4 regions of the Clostridioides sp. ZZV15-6383 genome follow, and region 3 is predicted to be linked to each of the others. Evidence: riboswitches for the same ligand, from Rfam matches in the RefSeq annotation. Region 3 holds a riboswitch; each other region holds the start of a gene.
The links. Region 3 has a riboswitch for lysine ahead of KGF42_RS04150 (YfcC family protein). Riboswitches for the same ligand answer to the same signal wherever they lie in the genome.

Region 1 (4,223 bases), on a different contig from region 3:
TTGGCATCAAGACCAGCAGGTACTGCATAAGTAGTATCTATAAATGCAGCAGTTACATCTGGAAGCGAAGATGGAATTTGAGCAATATCTAACTCTTTGAATTGTATTCCTTTTGGATTTTCTATTATATCTTTCGGACTAACTAATCCATCACCTTTAGGCAAAGTTAAAAGTCCAATGCTTTCAAGGTATCTAAGGTTCTTAGAACAAGAAGAAGGGTTATTGCTTATTGCAATTGTATCTCCTTTTTTAAAGTCATCAACAGATTTTATCTTATAAGAGTAAAGTATTGCTGGGCATACATATAGTTTTTTACCAGCCATTATTTTGTAACCTTTAGCTTTAACTGCTTCTTTTAGATAAGGTTCATGTTGGAATAGATTTGCATCAATTTCTCCATTATTTAAAGCTTCGTTTGGAAGTATGTAATCATCAAAGTTTTTAATTTCTAAAGTATATCCCTTTTCTTTAATAAGTGGTTTTAATTCTTCTAATAACTCTCCACCTGGAACTAAAGTAGCACCAACAACAATTTTTTTATCATCTTTAGGTTTAGAACATCCAACTATAGATAAAGTGAATACTAGACATAACAACAAACATAATAATTTTTTGAATTTCATATAAATTCCCTCCTGAATATAATTGATTAGTTAAAAATAAAATACTTTCTTTTATCACACTGCGAATAAAATAAGCCTGAGTTTAAACTCAGGCTTTAAAAGCTAATTTAGACTCATCTTTCAGTATAATACTGCAGGATTTAGCACCAATGTATATAAAAATATACTGGTTGCTGGGTTTCATAGGGCCAGTCCCTTCACCACTCTGGATAAGAAGTATCAATTTTTAATTATGTTATAAATATTATCATGATTTTTTATATCTGTAAACATAATTTTGTAAATATTTTAAAATCTTTAATATCCTCTATTTAACACCTAAGATTCCAGAAACTAGAATATCAGTATCAGCACCTAAGAAATAATCATTTATTTCAATAGAATCTAAAGTATTTCTTAAAGCATTTTCTTCATGTCTTGTACCAATAAGTATATCTTCAACAAATGAAACATCACGTTTTCCAAAAAAATCTCCAAAAAATTTTATAGTGGTTATTATGCCTTTATCAACATTTAAATTGAATTCAACATTTCCACCAGAATATTTTAATTCATTTGAAAGAGTATATTTTGGTGAATTACCAAAATTCCAATCCCAAGTTTCATATTTTGATTTAGTAAGTTTTTCTATTTGTTCTATATCATACTCACTTAAACAATAATTAGTATTATCAGTATTTGTTTTAGAAAGATAATTCATTATTGCATCTTTAAATTCTATTATGTTCATTTTATCTTGTAGGTGTTCACTTATATTAGTTACACGAGATTTTACAGATTTTATTCCCTTTCCTTCGAATTTTATAGGTTTAACTTTTAATGCTTTTGAAAGGTCATTTATCTCAGATGAAAATAAAAGTGTACCATGATGCATCACTTTATTTTTGTAGTTATATTGAGCATTTCCAGAAAATTTCTTACCATCTATAAGAAGGTCATTTCTTCCAGAAAATTCAGCATTGACATCTAATGTTTTAAGTAAGTCTATTATTGGTTGAGTAAATCTTTTGAAATCACTAAAACTATTATTATTACAAGCTATGAATGTAAAGTTTATATTTCCTAAATCATGAAATACAGCTCCACCACCAGATTGTCTTCTAACAACAGGTATAGAATGCTCTTTTATATATTCTAAGTTTATTTCAGAGAGTGTGTTTTGATTTTTTCCAACAATTATAGAAGGTTCATTCCTCCATAAAATAAATAAGTCTTCATCAAAGTTTTTTAGAAGATATTCTTCCATTGCTAAATTGAAATAGGGGTTTGTTTTTTCATTGTAAATTAATAACATTAAAGTAAGTCCTCCATAGAATTGATAAAATTTTTTTGATAGCATTAGTACAATTAATTTTATAATTCGACAATAATATAAAAAGTCCTTTAAATTAGAAATTTCAAACAATAAGATTATTTTTAATTGATTGTAATGTGTTTTAAACATAATTAAAAAAAATATGGTGTTTTTTGTAAAAAATAAGTAGAAATTTTTAAAACTAACTTGCAAAGTTTAAATAAATAATATATACTCAAAATATATTTAATAAAAGTGAATAGAAGGGTAGAGGCGCAATAATCTATCAGTACTAATAAGGAGTTAAGCACAAAGAATTATTAGGAAAGGAGATATTGCCGAAGTTTTATAATCGATGCTTTAAGATTATATTGCTGGGGGTACATAGAAAATGTGTACAACTGTCACAGGTTTATTTGTGGTGAGCTATCATTTAAGGAATTATATTATATTTATTTTAATATTGTTGATGTATTGTAATGTTTAAGCCTTGAGTGTTTATCACTCAAGGCTTTTTTAGTTTTATCATAACATAATACCCTGCATAGTTCACAAAATTAAAAAGAGAGGGAGATTTATATGAGAAATAAAACAAATTAATATTATTTTTCTGACGACAATTATGTTCATAATGTCAACAGTAATGGTTTTTGCAGAAGAGGATATAGACACTATTGCACTAGCTAATGCAGAAAAATTTGGAATCTTAACTTTAATAATTTGGTTTAGGAGCGATAATATCTTTTGCTACTGGAACAGCTTATGGTACAATGGGTATACTTATGCCACTGGCAATACCACTAGCATACTCATTAAATCCTGACATGTCTTATGTAATAGCAAGTACTAGTGCAGTTTTAACAGGTGCAATATTTGGAGACCATTGTTCTCCAATTTCAGATACAACAATACTTTCTTCTTTCACCTTTTATTATGATTATTTTGTTAGTTTTTAGATGATTTTAAAAAGTTATTGAAAATAATAGCGAAATATAGTAAAATAAAAGAGTGATAAGCGGATGTGGCGGAATTGGCAGACGCACTAGACTTAGGATCTAGCGCCATTGGCGTGGGGGTTCGACTCCCTTCATCCGCACTTTACAGTACTTAATTGTGCTGAAAAAAACTGGGGTTGCTGGCTTTCGGAGTGGGCTATCCCGTTTTTATTTTTTGATAAATAAATCAAATACTATATAATATCTTCTTAAGAGTATTTTTATAATAAATATACAAAAGCACGTTAAGTGCTTTTTTTGTTGTATAAAAATATATTTAAGTATAAAGTTCTATATGTTTATTAGCAATATAAAATCTTATAGTAACTTATTTTAAAAATCTTATTTTTCACAAAGATAAAATTGCAAACGATTCTATCACATGTATGAATATACTTTTAACATAATATAGTAAATTACAATATAACTTTACTTTTAGTATTTTGTATGGCATGCTAATAATAAATTAAACAAATATATTATTTCGCATTAATATATAACATACAGGTGTAAAAGTTAATAATATAAAAGTAATATAATTGATAATAAAAACTTAACAAAAAAATTAATACATAAAAAAAAATAAATATAATTTGTTGACATTTAATTGAAATATTCATACAATAAAATTGAAAATAAATATTTCCAAACGAGATTAGCGAGAGAGACCTTTTTACAAAAAGGCGCCGAAGAAGAAATTTAAGAAATGCCAATTCTTAGAGAAGCTTTCAGGCAAAAATATCGCTAATTGATGGGACTCTGGAGAGACTTAAGTTAAGATACTATAAGTCACCGAAGAAGCAAAATAATATTAAATTATTAAATCTTTCAGGTATACAAACAGGGATATATAGGCTAGGATTATTTTCCATGTTAATATATCTTTTTTTTATGAAAAAGTACAGGAAATAATGTCAAAGTTACTTAAATATAGTAGGTCTAATTTTGTAGGGAGGGTTATATATGAATGAATTGAAAAGAGTATCTTTGTATAATATACACAAAGAGCTTGGAGCAAAACTTGTTGAATTTGCTGGCTGGGAAATGCCTTTAGAATATGAAGGTATAAATAAAGAGCATGAGATGGTCAGAAAAAGCGCAGGTATATTTGATGTATCTCATATGGGAGAGGTACAAGTAAAGGGAGTAGAGTCAGAAAAATTTATACAAAATCTAGTTACAAATGATATAAGCACATTAAAGATAAATGACATTATATATACACCTATGTGTTATGAAAATGGTGGAGTAGTTGATGATTTATTAATATATAAATTTAGTGAAGAAGATTATTTATTAGTAATAAATGCA
Region 2 (4,223 bases), on a different contig from region 3:
TTATTATTTACTTTACACCATTTTACTATTTCATCCATAGTATCTAAATGATATATGCTGTTACTTTTACTGTTTCTTTGACCTTCCTCTGCTATAGTCCCTCCACCTATAGAATATACAGTCCATTCAGCTGTTACATTTCCATCTTTATCTAAAGCTTCAAACTTCATTCCATTTGGGTGAAAATCTTTTATAATATCTTCTTCCCAAACAATTTCAACTTTTTTAGGTGCTATAGTTTTTTCAATTATATAGTCAGTTAAATGACCTTTCCCTGTAGCTGCCAAACTACCATATAATATTGCTCTAAAACTTTCTGCATCTGGATTTTCATTCTTAAATTTTTCTGCTGCTCTTTGTGGCCCCATAGTATGAGAACTTGAAGGCCCACTTCCTATTTTAAAAAGTTCCTTTAAAGTATCCATATTATTCCTCCTAAATTTTCGGTATTATTACTTATTATTAGATTTTACGCACATATTTATTATAACCTAAATATATTAATTATTAGTTATTAAATTCGCATAAAATTTATTTTTTATTTCCATTTTGGTATATTTTATTAAATTAATATGCATATTTTGAGAATAAAACATTTATTTCAAATTTTTCTAATATTAATATAATATAAATATCTTATTTAAACAGTTAAGATATTAACTATACCTATTAAAATTAATTAATTTGTACTATAATTATTATTGTACTTAAAAAATTAAATTTAGATAAAAAAGGAGATTTGATTATATGTTATTTAAAGGTTCTGCTGTTGCTTTAGTTACCCCATTTACAGAGGATAATAATGTCAACTTTGAAAAATTAGGTGAATTAATCGAATACCACATTGAGAATGACACAGATGCACTAGTTGTTTGTGGAACAACAGGTGAGGCGACTACTATGAGTGAATCTGAAATTTTTGCTGTAATAAAATATACAGTTGAAAAAGTTAATAAGAGAATACCTGTTATAGCAGGTACTGGTTCAAACAATACTATGTTGTCTGTTCATATGAGTCAAGAAGCCGAAAAATTAGGTGTGGATGGTCTTTTAATAATAACTCCTTACTATAATAAGACTAATGAAAAAGGTCTTAAACTTCACTTTGAAACAATAGCAAATAGTGTTAAGTTACCAATTATTTTATACAACGTGCCAGGAAGAACTAAAGTAAATATAAAACCATCTGTTGTGGCTGAACTTGCTAAAATAGATAATATAGTTGCTGTAAAGGAAGCAAGTGGAGACTTAGCTCAAGTTGCAGAAATAGCTAAATTAGTACCTAAAGATTTTGCTATATACTCCGGTAATGATGATACTATACTACCACTATTATCATTAGGTGGAAGTGGTGTTATCTCTGTACTTGCTAACATCTGTCCTAAAGAAACACATGATTTAGTAAATAAATTCTTTGAAGGTGATATTGAAGGCTCAAAAAAATTACAACTTGATATGGATGCTTTAATTGCTGCCCTATTTATAGAAGTAAATCCAGTTCCAGTTAAAACTGCCATGAATATTTTAGGTTTTAATGTTGGAGATTTAAGACTTCCTTTAGCTGAAATGGAAGAAGCTAATCTTAGTGTGTTAAAAGATGAATTGACAAATTTTGGATTTAAATTTTAGCAATATGTATATAAATAAGTTGATTTTTTCTTGAATATGTATTATTATTAGAATAATCAAATTTTAATATCCTATTAACCTAGGGTAGAGGTAGCTGTAACTAAGAGTATCCAATAGTAGCTGGCAGGTGTTAATGATTGGAAAAAGGATTTACAGCCGAAGAAAATATTTCTTGCAATAATATTTTCTGGGATTACACATAACATGTGTAATACTGTCACTTATATTGTAAGTGATGAGCTACAGGGTTTACTTTGAGTGATAAACTAGACGTACAAAGTATACCTTTGTACGTTTTTTGTATATAGTTAAAGTTGTTAATATAATATTAAAGTTTTTGTATATATAAAAATATTAACATATCTTACTTGTATAATTAAAATCAAATAATGTTTTAATAATTTAAAATTGGGGTGAATTTATATGAAAAAAGTAAATGTAGCAATAGTTGGTGCTACTGGAATGGTAGGTAGAACATTTTTAAAAGTATTAGAAGAAAGAAACTTTCCAATAGAAAATTTATTTTTATTCTCTTCTTCTAAATCAGCTGGTTCTAAAGTAATGTTTTGTGGTAAAGAATATATAGTAGAAGAATTAAAAGAAACTTCATTTACTGATAGAGGCATACAAATAGCATTATTCTCTGCCGGAGGAAGTATTAGTGAAAAGTATGCTCCAATAGCTGCTTCAAATGGAATCTTAGTAGTAGATAACTCTAGTCACTGGAGAATGAATCCAGATGTTCCTTTAGTAGTTCCTGAAGTAAATCCAGAGGCTATAAAAAATCATAAAGGTATAATAGCTAATCCTAACTGCTCTACTATACAGGCTATGGTTCCTCTTAAGGCACTTGATGATAAGTACAAAATTAAGAGAGTAGTCTACTCTACTTACCAAGCTGTATCTGGCTCTGGTGTTAAAGGTGTTGAAGATTTAGAAAAAGGAATGAATGGTAATCCTACTGGATTCTACCCTCATCAAATCTCTTACAATTGTCTTCCTCATATAGATTCATTTACTGAAAATGGATACACTAAAGAAGAAATGAAAATGGTAAATGAAACTATGAAAATACTTGATAACTACGATTTAAAAATAACTGCAACTACTGTAAGAGTTCCAGTAAGAAATGGTCATAGTGAATCTATAAATGTTGAGTTTAACAATTCATTTGAATTAGAGGATTTAGTAAAAACACTTGAAGAAACTCCAGGTGTTGTAGTAGTTGATAATCCTGCTAAAAACGAATATCCAACTGCTGTAGAATTTGATGATAGAGATGAGGTATTTGTTGGAAGGATAAGAAGGGACTTTAGTGTTGACAGTGGTGTAAATCTTTGGGTTGTTGCTGACAATATAAGAAAAGGTGCTGCAACTAATGCAATTCAAATAGCTGAAATGGCTTTATCATACGATTTAGTATAGTATAGTATACAAATTTGTATAAATATATAATTTTGTAAAATATTAATAATAAATAAAAAAAATAAGCATTAGAAGTAGCTGTAATATGAAACACAAAACTAAAAAAGAGGGGATTGATTTTATATGATATTTAAAGGTTCTGCTGTTGCTCTAATTACTCCATTTACAAAGGATAACAAAGTTGATTTTGACAAATTAGGTGAATTAGTTGAATACCAAATAGCTAATGGTACTGATGCTATAGTATCTTGTGGTACTACTGGTGAAGCTAATACTATGACTGATGAAGAACAACTTGCTACTATTAAGTATGTTGTTGAAAAAGTTAATAAAAGAGTTCCTGTTATAGCTGGAAGTGGTTCTAATGATACTATGCACTCAGTTAATTTAAGTCAAGAAGCTGAAAAATTAGGAGTAGATGCTCTATTAATAATAACTCCTTATTACAATAAAGCTAATAAAGCTGGACTTAAGCGTCATTTTGAAACAATCGCTAACAGTGTTAAACTTCCAATTATACTTTATAATGTCCCTGGAAGAACTTGTGTAAATATAAGCCCTAGTCTTATAGTTGAACTTGCTAAGATAGATAATATAGTTGCTGTAAAAGAAGCTAGTGGGGACTTAGGACAAGTTGCAGAAATAGCTAGTTTAGTTCCAGATGACTTTGCTATCTACTCTGGTAATGATGATACTATACTTCCTTTATTATCTTTAGGAGGTCAAGGAGTTATATCAGTACTTGCTAATGTTTGCCCTCAAGAAACTCACGATTTAGTAGCTAAGTTCTTTGAAGGTGATATAGAAGGTTCTAGAAAATTACAACTTGGTATGGATGCTCTAATTGCAGCTTTATTTATAGAAGTAAATCCTATACCAGTTAAGACTGCAATGAATTTATTGGGATTCAATGTTGGAGATTTAAGATTACCTCTAGCAGAAATGGACCCAGCAAATTTAGAAGTGTTAAAGAAAGAGTTAGTTAACTTTGGACTAAAAGTTAATGCATAATAAAAATTAATGCAGGATAAAAAATAAGTTTGGTCAAAAGTTAGCCCTTAATCATAGGAGGAAATTATGTTAAAAGTTATAGCAACTGGTTATGATGGAAAAATGGGTAAGATTTTAGCCGATACTATAAGAGAAGATAGTGAATTAGAATTGGTTTG
Region 3 (4,223 bases):
GCAGTACATAACAAATTTGTTGACATAGAACTTCCTAGTGCATTATCTTTTTTCTCAGGGCCAAGATTTTCAATGATTATAATGTTTATAGCATCAATAGTATTGGGTACAGCAATGTACTTCATATGGCCACCAGTAGGGTTAGCATTATCTAAACTTGGTAATTGGATAGGTTCGAGTGGATTATTAGGAACATTTACTTTTGGAGCAATGGATAAAGCATTATTACCATTTGGTATACATCACTTAATTGCATTTCCTATAGAATATACAAGAGTAGGTGGAACAATGGAAGTAGGTGGAGCAATTTACGAAGGTGTTAACAATATAAGATTAGCTCAAATGGGAGACCCAGATACACTATCTTATATCACTCGTAACTTTACAACAGGACGTTTATTAATACATTTTGCAATATTGCCAGCAGCAGCTTTAGCTATGTATAAGTTGGCTGACAATGTTAATAAGAAAAAAGCAATAAGTATATTGATACCAGCAATAGTAACAGCCATGTTGGTAGGGGTAACGGAGCCAATAGAGTATACATTCTTATTTGTTGCACCATTATTATACTTTGCAGCATATGTACCACTAGCAGGGTTGACATATGTATTCACAGAAATGTTTAATGTTTCTATAATGGGAGAATCATTTAGAAATATGTTCCCTAATTTATTACAACCTCAAAAGGTAGATGCATTACCTTTATTATTTTTAATACCAATATTCTTTATAGTTACTTATATAATATTCACATGGGCAATTAAGAAGTTTGATATAAAGACACCAGGAAGAAGCTCAGAAGAAGTTAAGCTTTATAGTAAGAAAGAATATAGAGAAAGACAGTCTGTAGGTGATGTTAAAGTAGTAGAAAACAATGTAGTAGAATATGAAGTAGGTGATAAAGATTCAGAACTTGTACACTATATAATAGAAGGTTTAGGAGGAAGTAGTAATATAAAAAATATTACAAACTGTGCGACTAGACTTAGAGTAGAGTTAAATTCAATTGATGGATTCTATGAAGACAGTTTCTGGGTAAATGAATTAGGTGCAAGTGGAGTTGTTAAAAAGAAAAATTCAGTTCAAGTTATATTTGGACCAAGAGTTATTACAATAGCATCAAAACTCAAAGCTGTATTGGGTGTAGATTAATATATATAAAGCTATGTAAATTAGATGAGTTTACATGGCTTTTATTTTTTATTATAAGAGCATTATAATAATTTTAAATCTCTAGAAAACTTGTGTGTATTCAAAATATACTATATTCCTTAAATCATGTGGAGGAAAAGATTATTTGCGAACAGTAGAATGATATCATAAAGCAAGAATTATTATACTGAAAATATTTACAATCTCGACATATTATGCTACAATTACTTACGATAAATAAAACTTAATAAGAATTACCTCATCTAATAAAAAGATTGAGGTAGAGGTTGCATTTACTAAGATTAATATTGAAGAGGTTGGAAGCCAATGAAGCAATATAAAAGGAGTGAGTGCCGAAGTGCTAGTGTCCAAAGCTAGTGCTGGGACTGTATTTAATAGGTACAGTACTGTCATCAAAATTATCCCGAATTTTGATGGAGAGCTATCTTAAACAAGATAAAGGGAAGATGCAGGTATGTTGTATTTAGCACATTTAGCTCAACATGTATCCATGTTGAGCTTTTTTACATCTAGACAAAATAGGGTAGAAAAGGGATGCAATAATAAAATATTTTAATTTAAAAAGTGGGGAGATTAAAAATGAGCAGTTTAAAAAAGAAAAAGTTTACTATGCCGCAGACACTTACTATAATATTTTTACTAATAGTAGTAATGGCAGTTCTTACTTGGATAGTACCAAGTGGAAATTTTGAAAGGGTAGATATAGACGGAAGATCAGTTGTTGTGGCTGGAACTTATGAAAAAGCACCATCAAATCCACAAGGGATTACTGATGTATTTACGGCACCTATAAATGGATTTATAGATGCGGCTGAAGTAGTTGGATTTGTTTTAATAGTTGGAGGAGCTTTTGGAATAGTTAATAAAACAGGAGCTATAGAAGCTGTTATAGCCCACACTGTCAATAAAATGAAGAGGTTTCAATTTTTAATAATACCTATCTCAATGATTCTATTTGGACTAGGTGGAACAACATTTGGAATGAGTGAAGAAACACTACCTTTTTATATGATATTTATTCCACTTATGACCAGTATGGGATATGATTCATTAACAGCAGTGGCAACAGTGTTTATAGGAGCAACGGCTGGATTTGGAGCAGCTACAACTAATCCTTTCTCTGTAGGAATAGCACAAGCATTGTCACAAATAACACCAGGTTCTGGGATAGAATTTAGAGTTGTTATGTTTATAATATATATGGCTATATCTATAGGATTTGTTATGATGTATGCCAATAAAGTTAAAAAAGACCCTAAAAAGTCTTTAGTACATGGTATATCATTAAATCAGGAATCAATGGTTAATACTGATACAAACATAAAAGAATTTACAAAAAGAGAAGCCATGGTAATAGCAATTTTTACAATAGGTATGGCGATTATGATATATGGAGTTTTAAAGCTAGGATGGTATATAACTGAAATTGCAATGATATTTACGGCTATAGGCATAATATCAGGTATAGCATCAGGGCTTAAACAAGATGACATAGTTAATTCATTCATAAGCGGAGCAGGAGATTTAATGACAGCAGGGTTATGTATAGCATTTGCACGTGGAATCGTAATAATAGCAGAAAATGGATTTATAATAGATACAATTTTAAATTCTGCAGCAAATTTATTAAATGGATTACCAAAAACTATCTTTATAAATTTAACTTTCTTAATAGAAGGTTTAATAGCATTTTTGATACCATCAGCGTCAGGACTTGCATCACTTACAATACCTGTACTTGCACCACTTGGGGATTTAGTAGATGTATCTAGACAAATGATAGTTACAGCCTATCAATTTGGTATAGGTGTAACTAATTTAATAACACCTACATCAGGTGTTTTAATGGGAGCATTAGCAGTAGCTAATATTCCTTGGTCAAAATGGGTTAGATTTGTAATTCCTTTAATGGTAGTATTAACAATTCTTGTAATGGTATTTTTGACAATAGGATTATTTCTAGGATTCTAATAGGAGGTAAGTCATGATAGAGAGTATAAAGAAAAGAGCTTATGAGATAGAGAATGAACTTGGAAAAGAAATTGAAGAAGTATGTGATTTTATATTCAATAACCCAGAATTAGGAGAAGAAGAATATATATCATCAAAATACTTAGTAGATAAAATAAAGGGATATGGATTTGATATAACTTATCCATACTGCAATATGGAGACTGCTTTCAGAGCTGAATTAGGGGATGATGATGGTCCAACTATAGCATTTTTGGCTGAGTATGATGCACTTCCAGGATATGGAGAAAATAAAGAACCAGCTCATGCTTGTGGACACAACTGGATTGCAGCATCTACACTAGGAGCTTGTATAGTATTAAGTAAGTTAAAAGAAAGTTTTAAAGGAAAAATTGTATTAATAGGAACACCAGCTGAAGAAACAACAGGAGGTAAATGTGATTTAGTTAAGGCAGGAGCTTTTGATGATATTGATGTAAGTTATCAAATGCATATAGAAGCTTTTAACAATATAAACTGTAAAGCTTTGGCAATAGACTCATTAGAATTTAGTTTTGAAGGGATATCAGCACATGCAGCTAGTCATCCTCATATGGGAGTTAATGCACTGGATGCAGTACAACTTACCTTTGCTGGTATAAATGCACTAAGACAACATGTAAAATCAGATGTTAGAATACATGGGATAGTTTCAAATGGAGGAGAAGCTCCAAACATAGTTCCAGAAAAAGCCGCTTGTAAGTTTTTTGTAAGAGCAGCTGAAAGAAGTTATTTAGATGAAGTAACTAAAAAAGTTATAAACTGTGCAAAAGGTGCAGAGTTAATGACAGGGGCTAAGCTTTCTTATAGATATTTTGAAAATTCTTTTGATAATATAATAAATAACAAAGTACTTCAAAAGATAACAAAAAATAATTTGATTGAGGCAGGTATAACAGATATATTAGAAGGTAAAGATGGTCCAGTAGGTTCTACAGATATAGGTAATGTAAGTCAAGTTTGTCCTACTATGTATACAGAAATAGCTTTGGATATAAATCCAATGGTATATGTTCATGAAAAAGAGTTTCTAAATT
Region 4 (4,223 bases), on a different contig from region 3:
CAAATTTAGAGTCTATCTGTCCAGTTTTTATATAATCATGTGTATGAGCTTCTATACCAGGAGTTATTCTAAAATATATATCTTGAGTTTTCCCTTTCTCTTCACATAACGCTTCAAGTAAGTCTAACTCATAAAAATTATCTACTACAAATTTACCCACACCTAAATCTAATCCCATGTTTATTTCTTCTTTAGTCTTATTGTTTCCATGGAAGAAAACTTTTTCCATAGGAAAATTTGATTTATAAGCTGTATATAATTCGCCTCCTGAAACTACATCTAAGCACATTTGTTCTTCATTTATAAGCTTACACATGTAAAGAGGTAAAAAAGCCTTTCCTGCATAAGCAACCTTATTTTTTCCATCTTTTGCTTTAAAATATTCTACATATTCTCTACAATTTTGTCTTACTAAAGCTTCATCAAATACATAAAGTGGAGTTTGATATTTTTTACTAAGCTCTAAACAACTCACTCCTCCAATATATAATTCATTATCATTTACGGTCATAGTTCCATGAAGTTTCATAATATCCTCCCTAAATTTTATATATTAAATACTTCTGCTATTTTCTCTATAGCTACCTGTTTATCATCAGAATTTATAGCACAAGTTATACGAATTTCTGATGTAGTTATAAGTTTTATCATTATACCATTTTCATTGAATATCTTAAATACTTTAGCAGCAACTCCAGAAGTATTTTTCATACCAAGACCTACTAAAGAGAATTTAGTAATATTATTATCAATTACTACATGTTCTTCATCTGTATATTTAGATACTATTTTTTTACATTCACCTAATTCTTCTTTTGGAACTGTAAATGATACACTTATTTTATCCAAAATAGGTGCAGTTTGGCTTATCATATCTACGCTTATTCCCATAGTTGCTATGTCTTCAAATAAACTAGATATATTTTCTGCTTTAAAATCTTTTATTGTTATAGAACTATCATCATCACTAGTAGCTAATCCTGTTATTACTTTATCCTCTAATTTCATATCTTTTCCCCCTCTTATATATGTTCCTTTTACTGTACCACATGTACGTCCAACATAAATTTCAACACCATATTTTTGTGCAAGTTCTATACTTCTTGAATGCATTACTTGTGCTCCTAAACTTGCTAACTCAAGCATTTCTTCATATTCAATCTCATCAAGTTTACTAGCCTTTGAATATTTTCTTGGGTCTGTAAAATAAATTCCATCAACATCTGTATATATCTCACATTTTCCATTTAATTTTACTGCAAGAGCCACAGCAGATGTATCTGAACCACCTCTTCCAAGAGTAGTTACATCACCATCTTCATTGATTCCTTGAAATCCAGTTACTATTACGACATTTCCTTCATCTAAACTATTTTTAATTCTATTTACATTTATATCATCTATTTGAGATTTTCCATGAAGACCACTTGTCTTTATATTTAACTGGTAAGCATTATAGCTTATAGCTTTACATCCAAGCCCATTCAATGCTATTGATAATAAAGACGCTGAAATCATTTCACCAGTAGACATCAAAGCATCTAATTCTCTCTTACTGGGTTCATGGCTTAATTCTTTTGCTAAATTTATATATTCATCAGTGGATTTGCCCATAGCAGACACAACTATTACCATTTGTGGGTTTTCTTTTCTTCTTTCTATTATATTTTCTGCAATTGATTTTATTTTGTCAGTATCTGCTACTGAACTTCCACCATATTTTTGGACAATTATACTCATGTCTTTTCCCCCTCAAACTAAATTTTGATAAATAAAAACGCCCAAAGGTATACTTTGGACGTGTAAATTTCATAGACCAAGTAACCTTGTAGCTCACCACTTTAAAAGTGACAGCCTTATACATATTCTGCATAAGTCCAGAAAATTTGTCCGTCAACAAACTCTCTTCGGCTATAGACCCTTTCATCAATTATCAACACTTACCAGCTACTATTGAATACTATTGAATATAGCTACCTCTACCCTAGGCTCATTATTTTTTTATTAATATAGTTTTATCACATTCTATATAATATTGCAACAATTATTTTACAAAATGTGGCAAATCAGTATTCTTCTTTTTAAAAATTTGCTTATATACAATTAAATAGTTTATTTAATCCTAAATCTATAAAATTTATACTATACTCATTATCATATCTCTCTAAATCATTTAATTCAGATAAGTTATCTGGTGTAACTACCAAAACATTTGGCACTTTAAAAAAGGGAATTGTAGATTTATCTATTTTTTTAGAAAGATTTTCATATTTAGAAATATCTATTTCATTATTTAAATCAACATCTACTAAAACTTGCTTTATATTACCAAATTGGTCTGTATATTCAATAAATAAATCGTATTTCACATCATCTACACTAACATTTCTGTAGAATCTTTTTACATCACAACCTGCAGTATTGATTCTAACAACTAATTCTGACCCTACTAGAGCCTTTATTAAATCATCTCCCTTAAAAAGTTTACTACCATTCAAATAGTATACATAAGAGAGGTCTTTATAATTATAATAATCCACATCACAAGGATATTTTTTTAGTGTATATTCACTACACATTTTTCTCAAAGTTTTTTTGAAATTTTTTTTATTATATCTCTTTTGGTCTCCATAAATTTTTCTAAATTGAGCTTCTGTAACACATCTAACCCTGCTAATTAAAAGTAATATCTCTTTTTCCATATTCGTCATAGTACATTCTCCTTGAAGTATTATTTGCAAAGTTGTACTAATATTATATTAATTTTATGACATTAAATTTACAAAGAATTAAAATAAAATAGCTAATTTTTATAGAAATAGTTTCTATAAAAATTAGCTATTAACATACTAAATATTATTAACAATTTTTTTATTTAAATTATACATTCCCTTGATTTTCAGAATCTTGAGAATTTGTATTTTCATCAGTTCCTGTTCCTTCTTTTACTTTTTTATCTTTAAAATTTGCAATATTTAGGTTATCAAACTCTGACATTTCAATTACACCAGATTCTTCTTTTGAATACGATATTTTAACTTTATCTCCAACTTGAGTCAATGGTAATTCACTAGATACTTTTGAAGTAGCCTTGAATATTATTTCTTTATTTGAATCTAAAGTTACATAATAATTAGTATTTCCTCCTCGTACATCTGGACTTATTCTTGTCACTGTACCTTCTATAACTTCATCTTTTAAGTCATTATCAAGTTTTAAATCATTTCCCTTAGATTCTAATGCATCTTTGTAATTTCTTAATGCTTCATTTTTATCTTCACCTATACCGAGTACATTATAATCTTCAACAGATACAAATGCAACTCTCTTAACAAGACCCGCCTTATCTTTTAATGAAGATACATATGTTGGCTGACCTAATATATTGTACATTACAGGGAATGTTGCTTCATAATTTTTTTCTTGAACATTACCTTCAGCTGATTTCATTGCAGCTGTTTCAGTAGCTCCTGGCTGTTTATATAGTTTGGCTTCTTTTGTTCTAGAATCGACTAAGATAAATCCAATTGTAGATTCATCTCCACCTGAAGATGTTATACCTGTATACCAATAAGACCTGTTATCATTACCATAAACTAGCGATGTTCCTTCTGTTGGTACTAATACTCCCTTTTCTGATATAACAGAATTTAAAAATCCATTAACATAAACACCCCAGTCTTTAATCTGGTCTGTTATAAATTCTTGTGGCTGTATTCTATCCACCCATTTAGGTGTGTTCTTAACATCATAAACATTTATTTTTCCAGTTTCTGCATCAACAGTGGCTATTCCTGTAGCATTTGCTCCTCCATAACCAATTTTATGTTCATATAGACTTACAACCCAATAAGGTTTACCTTCGTCATTTATTTCAAGAGTGAAATCTGTCATACCAACATTTACAATACCATGTATGTATAAATGTCTTTGTAAATCTTGATGTAAGTAGGCTTCTGGTTGATAAACTATCTTTATTGGCTTTCCATCTATTTCTTGAACTAATTGAACGTCTTGAGGATTACTAGCTGATACTTTTACATAACCACTTGTACCACTTAAAGATGTTATCCATTTAATTATGTCTCTATGAACAAGAGGTGCTACCCAGTACAACTCTCCATCCACATTTTGTATATGAAATTTTCCTAATTTTGATACACTACCTATTGCTGGAACTTCTCCAAGTTTTTTGTCACCCAACTTCATGGCCATATCTTCAT

Region 1: another riboswitch for lysine. It lies ahead of KGF42_RS05645 (Na+/H+ antiporter NhaC family protein); the one in region 3 lies ahead of KGF42_RS04150 (YfcC family protein).
Region 2: another riboswitch for lysine. It lies ahead of KGF42_RS07800 (aspartate-semialdehyde dehydrogenase); the one in region 3 lies ahead of KGF42_RS04150 (YfcC family protein).
Region 4: another riboswitch for lysine. It lies ahead of KGF42_RS01835 (aspartate kinase); the one in region 3 lies ahead of KGF42_RS04150 (YfcC family protein).

Annotation. Positions count from the first base shown of each region.
Region 1 covers NZ_JAGWCV010000009.1:85,313-89,535, forward strand. The annotation lists gene KGF42_RS05635 (MetQ/NlpA family ABC transporter substrate-binding protein) at 1-623, opposite strand, end outside; SAM riboswitch class I at 734-839, opposite strand; gene KGF42_RS05640 (lipoate--protein ligase) at 931-1,917, opposite strand; lysine riboswitch at 2,178-2,354, shown strand; partial or broken gene KGF42_RS05645 (Na+/H+ antiporter NhaC family protein) at 2,637-2,837, shown strand; tRNA gene KGF42_RS05650 (tRNA-Leu) at 2,933-3,013, shown strand; glycine riboswitch at 3,562-3,666, shown strand; gene gcvPA (aminomethyl-transferring glycine dehydrogenase subunit GcvPA) at 3,876-4,223, shown strand, end outside.
Region 2 covers NZ_JAGWCV010000015.1:33,767-37,989, forward strand. The annotation lists gene KGF42_RS07790 (L-serine ammonia-lyase) at 1-425, opposite strand, end outside; gene dapA (4-hydroxy-tetrahydrodipicolinate synthase) at 748-1,629, shown strand; lysine riboswitch at 1,707-1,880, shown strand; gene KGF42_RS07800 (aspartate-semialdehyde dehydrogenase) at 2,053-3,054, shown strand; gene dapA (4-hydroxy-tetrahydrodipicolinate synthase) at 3,178-4,065, shown strand; gene dapB (4-hydroxy-tetrahydrodipicolinate reductase) at 4,132-4,223, shown strand, end outside.
Region 3 covers NZ_JAGWCV010000006.1:58,061-62,283, reverse strand. The annotation lists gene KGF42_RS04155 (PTS transporter subunit EIIC) at 1-1,155, shown strand, start outside; lysine riboswitch at 1,429-1,608, shown strand; gene KGF42_RS04150 (YfcC family protein) at 1,756-3,147, shown strand; gene KGF42_RS04145 (M20 family metallopeptidase) at 3,161-4,223, shown strand, end outside.
Region 4 covers NZ_JAGWCV010000002.1:184,491-188,713, reverse strand. The annotation lists gene lysA (diaminopimelate decarboxylase) at 1-529, opposite strand, end outside; gene KGF42_RS01835 (aspartate kinase) at 547-1,740, opposite strand; lysine riboswitch at 1,822-1,990, opposite strand; gene KGF42_RS01830 (hypothetical protein) at 2,094-2,711, opposite strand; gene KGF42_RS01825 (hypothetical protein) at 2,881-4,223, opposite strand, start outside.